Linked DNA regions of Aeoliella mucimassa. The protein of the gene in region 1 interacts with the protein of each later gene in a pairwise test. Links are inferred from orthologs where the notes say so. Each region holds a gene or a part of one and is shown on either strand. Other genes may lie near its edges. The genes, in order: Pan181_RS09180 and rsfS.

Region 1 (3,173 bases):
CTCACAAGACGCTGGGGGTAAGCTTTCAAGAAGCTTCGCGGATGCGTCTATTGCGGTTGGGAGCCACCCTGCGCGTGGCCAACGAAGAAATCGGCCGCTTCACCCGCAACGATGCCGAGTTCTCCAAACAGCGGCTCAGTTTCTTCCTCGGTCGGGCCTGGCTGCTGAGTCGTGGACTGGCGACCGCGGTTCGCAACACCGACTCGGCGTTGTTCGAACGACTAATGCACACGCCAGTCTCGCAACCGCTCAAGCAAACGCGAGTGATCACCCTGGGGGTGACCAAAAAACATGTGAAAGATAGTTTCTGCGGCTTCGATTTTCGACTTCGCACGCTCGACGATACTCCGCAACTTCCGCGCGGCCAGTCGTTGGTCTGGTCGTGCGTGTTCCCTTTGAAACCAGGCAACGAGATTCCCCCCGAGGGTTTTCTGCATCTGCCTCAGAAACAGAAGTTCAAGCCGCATCTGTTTCTCGAAGGAAAGATCGTCGAAATCACTAGCGCCATGTTCGCGCTCGACGACCACGGAGGTGGGCGACTCACCATGGGCGAGAAGACCAGTGTTACCGCTGCCAAGACTTACAGCGACTGGCCGCAGCACTTTGCTTGGGATCCGTCGCGGGCCCAGCAACATCTGCAACAATACCGCCCAGGCCCGTTTGATCTGGAGATCGACCTGCAGGAAGAGTTGATGCTTGATGTATGGCAGTTCGCCGAGGACTCCTGGCAACCTGCAACTCGCAAAACGCAGCAGTTGGTTCCGATTGTGAGCCATCAAACCCTTTTTCAATTGAGCTATAGCGACTCGCCGGAAGGCGTATCGGTGAAATCGGCCCTCAAGAAACTGCACGCGAAGAAAGATCGCCCACCACTGTTTGGGCTGATGCACTACGCGGCTTGCCAACTGATGGTGCAGCCGCTCACGCTGCTCGAGGGGGAGAAACCGCGCTACCTTACCATTTCCGATAAAGACGTCGACCGTAAAGCGTTGCTCGCAGCGCTCAAGTTTTGAACCAAGGCACCCATCATGGCTAAAAAGAAAGTCGCCGCGAAGAAGCCGGCCGCATCGACCACCAAGGTAGAGACGGAGAGGCTTCGCGATCCGGCCGAAGTGAAATATGCCGACCAGCTTGCAGCACTCGTGCAGAACGACTCCGACACGCCCCCCGACGCCTGGCGGTTGTCGCCGCGAGCGGTGCTCGACTACATCGTCGGCGGTAAGAAGCTAAAAGCCACGATCGATGGCAAGAAAGTCGACGTGCCGATCACCCGCAAGTTCTACGGAGACGACTCCATCGTCGAGCGGGCGATTGTCACCTTGGCTTCGGAGCGGGCGCTATTGCTGGTCGGCGAGCCTGGAACCGGCAAAAGCTGGCTCTCCGAGCATCTGGCCGCGGCCATCTCGGGCACCTCAACCTTAACCATCCAAGGAACCGCGGGGACCACTGAAGAACACATCAAGTACTCGTGGAACATCGCCCGGGTGATCGCCGAGGGGCCGACCTCCGACAACCTGATTCCTTCGCCAGCGATGGTCGCCATGCAGGGGGGAACATTGCTGCGGTTCGAAGAAATCACCCGCTGTGTGCCCGACGTGCAGGATTCGCTCGTGTCGATCCTGTCCGACAAAGCGATCGCAATCCCCGAACTGCCTGATGCCAACATGGTGTGGGCGCGGCCTGGGTTCAACATCATTGCGACCGCGAACACTCGCGACCAAGGGGTGAACGAACTGTCGGCCGCGTTGAAGCGCCGGTTCAATTATATCCACATCCCCATCGTCAGCGATCAGAAAACTGAGATCGAAATTGTGCAAAGCCGCTCGGCCGAGCTGATCGAGCGGTATGATCTGCCGCAACGGATGAGCCCGCCGCTGGTCGAATTGCTGGCCACCGTTTTTCGTGAACTCCGCACTGGCAAAACCAGCGACGGGGTGAGCCTGAAACAAGCCTCGAATACGCTGTCGACCGCCGAAGCGATCGGCGTGGCCCTCGACGCGAACCTGCACGCCCGCTACTTCGGAAAAGGAGAGGTGACGCCCGGCGACATCGCCCGCAACATGATTGGCTCGATCGTGAAGGAGGACGTCGCCGAGCTGGCAGTGCTTAAGGAGTACGCGGTGGTGGTTGCCAAGAAGCGGGGGATGAAGAACAAGGATTGGAAGGACTTTCACGACGCAGTGGTGAGCTCGGTGAGGTAATTCATGAGCCAAGCGGGTAAACAATCAGCCGCCGCGATCAGGCAAAGCGGGCTCGACACCGAGGCGATTGCGGAGCAAGTCGACCAGGTGCTCGGCGAGGACCTGTATTGGTTCCCGGTACGTCATCACTCGCCCGGCGTGGCGTATCACGTGCAGCGGACCATCCTCGCACGCAAGCCGAAAGTGATCTTCCTCGAAGGCCCTGCCGAGGCGCAAGACCTGCTGCCGCATGTGATCGATAGCAAGACCAAGCCACCAGTGGCGATTTACTCGTCGTATCGTGACGACGACAACGTGCTCGGCCTGGCCGGCATCGCCAGCGAGTCGCCCGACATCCCAGCCAGGTTTGCCTCGTGGTACCCGCTGGTTGCCTACTCGCCGGAATACGTCACCTTGCAGGCGGCCACGAAAACGAAGGCCGACGTGGTGTTCATGGACCTGCCGCACTACGCCGAGATCACTCCGCGAAGCGACCTGGAACCGCTCGAAGAACCGCCGCCCGCCGAGGTGCTCGACCAGGACGCCAATCCTGCGTCGGCCGCCACGCATGATTCCGATCAACTGCTTTTCAGCAGCAGATTCTACCAACAGCTCGCCAAGTCGGCAGGATTTCGTTCGTGGAACGAAGCCTGGGACACCTTGTTTGAACTCGACGCCGATCAGCGCGATACCGAGGAGTTTCGCCGCGAGTTGGCAACGTTCTGCGCCGCGTCGCGACGCACCTCGCCGGCCGAGCGGTTGGCCATCGATGGCACCCTGGATCGCGAGCGTCATATGTGGCACACCATTCGCCAGACGCTAAAGACTCGCAAGCTGAAACCAAAGGATTGCATGGTCGTCTGCGGCGGGTTTCATTTGTTTCTCGATCGCGACGACCTCCAACCGCCCAGCGAACTGCCAGCCGGCACGGTTTACACCTCGGTGGTGCCGTACTCGTTCTTCCGCATCTCGGAACTCTCCGGCTACGGGGCG
Region 2 (3,314 bases), 1.8 Mb from region 1 along the record:
GCCCGAGCGCAACATCGGGCAAAAGGAGGAGGGGGCTTCGCGTCGGTCGTGACAGAAGCGGGTGGTGGGACGAGCGGCCCACGGCACGAGTAGATTGGGTCTACCGAGGCGAACCAGTGAAAAGTAGCTTGCCAAACAGAGCTTTGCCAACGAAGTTTTGGCACTTCGCGCAAGGGGTAGGAAGTATTTTCCGGCAGAATCGGCAAACGCGCAAACGCAGGAGCTTGCGGAATAATAGGAGTGTGCGGACCTGGCAGAGGTGTGTCGTTTGGGCTCGCTACGGAACCAGATTCGAGACCAAAAGGGCGATGCCGCACATCACGGCGACGATGCCAGCGACCACAAACACGTCGCGCCAGCCGGCCATCGCCTGACGCTGCTGTTCGACTGCCAGCGGCATTTGAACCAACGTCCGCGACTGCCGCCGCGTGGCCGTGGTGCGCAAAGCCGTTTGTTGCAGTTCGGCCATTACCGCGCGTGCGGGCTGCGACTCGCCCCAGTAGCCAGGCAGGTCGCGGCCTTCCCAGGCGGGAACCGACTCCTCAAACACGTCGTGGGCGGGGCGCAACGCTTCGGCAATGCGCCAGCAAGTGGGGCAATGGTCGAGATGGTTTTCCACTTCGATGTCCGAACGATCGCCTGTGGGAAAGGGACCACTCGTGAGAATCATGAAAACCTGATCGCAATTCATCGAACAAGCCTCCGAACCAACGACTTTTTGAAAGAGGTGCAGCGGTATCGCTACGCAATCCAAGTGGGCAAACCGGGCAGCCGGATTGGTTGCGCGAGATATGGAAAAAGTGACGACCGCCTAAGTCGAAGTTGCAAGTCCAGAAGAGTGTTTCGTAGTTTAGCCGAATTAGCGGGCGTGATGCCAGACGTGTTTTTCAAGAACCAGCGGTCCTCGGCCATCCGCAGTTGCGGGCCGAGGTCGCTGATTCTGCAAGCCGGCAGGTGGTTATTCGAGCGACTTCAGCGCCGCGAGCACTTTCTCGTCGTGCCCATCCACTTGCACCCGCTTCCATACCTTCGCAACTTTGCCCTGGGCGTCGATGAGAAACGTGCTGCGTTGGATGCCCATCGACTTCTTGCCGTACATGTTCTTCTCGCGCCAGGCACCGTATTTTTCGGCGACTTTGTGATCCTCATCGACCAGCAGCGGGAAGTTCAGTTCGTATTTGTCGCGGAATTTCACGTGGCTTTCGATCGAGTCGGTGCTCACGCCGAGCACGACGGCTCCCAGTTTCTTGAGCTCGGCTTTCGCATCGCGAAACGCGCAGGCCTCGCGGGTGCAGCCGGGCGTGTTGTCGCGGGGGTAGAAATAGAGCACCACCGGCGAGCCCGCCAGTTCCGACAAGCGAACCTTCGACCCGTCGTCGGCGGTCAGTGTAAATGCGGGGGCTTTTTTGCCTTCCTCCACCCAATCGGCCATCGTTCGATCCTTAAAATATTTGTGAGTTGCACAACGCGAAACGCTGTAATTGTAGGCGTCTGCGGGCGAGTGAGGAGCCCCGACCGGGCCGCCGCAATTGTTCCGCCGCCGATTGTTCGATAAAATGCAGAGCTTAGGACAACAATTCCCCTTACTCCAATGAACCTTACGAGCCCCTTGTCTGAACCCACCCCCGCCAGCGACACACGTGCCGAGCGCAGCTTGCAGCTCGCGATAGCCGCTGCCCGCACCGCCGCCGATAACCGTGGCCAGAACATCCGTCTCCTCGATATGCGAGGGGTCACGCCCGAGTTCGACTACTTCGTGATTGTCACCGGTAATAGTCGCCGGCAGCTGCACGCGATCAGCGAAGAGATCGATCACTGCCTGGAAGACGACCTCGGCGACAAGCGGATAGGCATCGAAGGCTACAGCGAAAGCCGCTGGATCTTGCTCGATTATGGTTCGGTGGTCGTGCACCTGTTCGATCAGGAAACCCGCGACTACTACGCCCTCGAGGATCTCTGGCAGGATTCGAAGCCGGTAGAGCTTCCCTGGCAGGACGACGAGCCGACCGCCGGCGAGTAAACCGCAGCGGTTTGTAGTTTCCGTCCACTCCCAGACTTTACTCCTAGGGGGCTGCTGTGTCTGTAGCCCGCCCTGCGCAGCTGCGTATCGCGATCTGTTGCCTGGCGGCCCGTAGCGCGAGCCCCCTCCATGCTCGCCCGTCGCTAGGGTACAAACTAGGTTTTGCGGTCGCCTAGGCACACTCTCCCACCCCTCGGAAATCATGAACTTTCTCGCCGAACTACGTGAACGGTTTGCCAACAGCCTGGCCTCGCTCGATGGATTCACCGGCGACGTTGCCCCTGTGTTGGAATTGATTCGCTCGAGCAACGATGCCAAGTTTGGCGACTACCAGGCCAATTGCGCGATGCCGCTCGGCAAGCAGCTTGGCAAGCCGCCGCGGGAGATTGCCGCCGCGCTGGTCGCTGCGCTCGACGTGTCCGACCTGTGCGAACCGCCCGAGATCGCCGGCCCGGGCTTCATTAATCTCAAGCTCACCGACGCTGCCTTGGTGGGAGCACTGCAGGCCGCGGCCGCCGATACCGAGCACCTCGGTGTGCCGACCGTCGCGAAGCCGCGCACCGTGGTGGTCGACTACTCGTCGCCCAACGTGGCCAAACCGATGCATGTGGGCCACATTCGATCGACCGTCATCGGGGCGGCCATTGGCAACGTGCTTCGTTTCCTGGGCCATCGGGTGATCACCGACAATCATATCGGCGACTGGGGCACCCAGTTCGGCATGATCATCTACGGCTACAAGCACTTCGCCGACGAAGCAGCCATCGCCAAAGATCCCGTGCCCGAACTGAGCCGGCTCTATCGGCTCGTGAACACGTTGGTGGAGTACCACAACGCGAAGAATAACGGACTGCCGGCCCTCGAAGAGAAGCTCGCCACCCAGCAGCAGCTTGTCGACGAGCTCAAGGCCGTCGAGCCGACCGGCGACAAGAAAGCCGACAAGGCGGCCGCCAAAAGGCTACGGCAGGCGGAGAACTCCCTCAACGATCTGCTCGGCGAGCAAAAGTCGCTCGAAGAGAAGCTCGCCAAGATCGACGACGACCCTCAGCTCGCCCCGCTGGCAACGGAACACACGAACATCGCGCGGGCGGTACTCGACGAGACTGCCAAGCTTCACTCTGGCGACACGACGAATAAAGAGCTGTGGGAGACGTTCCTGCCAGCGTGCCTGACCGCGATCCAGAAAACATACGATCGGCTGAACGTTACGTTCGACCATACGCTTGGCGAGAGCTTCTATCACGATCGCTTGCAAGCCGTGGTCGACGACCTGGTCGCCCGCGGGCTGGCGACC

The links.
Region 2: the proteins of Pan181_RS09180 (region 1) and rsfS interact in binary tests that used the Escherichia coli proteins (3 or more experiments, as listed by UniProt). The link is inferred for Aeoliella mucimassa from one-to-one orthologs.

The regions. Positions count from the first base shown.
Region 1 is NZ_CP036278.1:2,284,335-2,287,507, forward strand. Bases 262-3,114 are described here. They hold Pan181_RS09180 (AAA family ATPase), read left to right. Parts: upstream 262-1,028; coding sequence 1,029-2,201; downstream 2,202-3,114. Other genes in these bases: Pan181_RS09175 (hypothetical protein), read left to right, coding at 262-1,013; Pan181_RS26000 (DUF5682 family protein), read left to right, coding at 2,205-3,114. In the rest of the region: more of Pan181_RS09175, read left to right, coding at 1-261; more of Pan181_RS26000, read left to right, coding at 3,115-3,173.
Region 2 is NZ_CP036278.1:475,385-478,698, forward strand. What follows is about bases 321-3,314. They hold rsfS (ribosome silencing factor), read left to right. Parts: upstream 321-1,609; coding sequence 1,610-2,020; downstream 2,021-3,314. Other genes in these bases: Pan181_RS01890 (hypothetical protein), read right to left, coding at 321-691; bcp (thioredoxin-dependent thiol peroxidase), read right to left, coding at 959-1,432; argS (arginine--tRNA ligase), read left to right, coding at 2,223-3,314. Outside these bases: more of Pan181_RS01890, read right to left, coding at 278-320. UniProt on the Escherichia coli protein: Functions as a ribosomal silencing factor. Interacts with ribosomal protein uL14 (rplN), blocking formation of intersubunit bridge B8.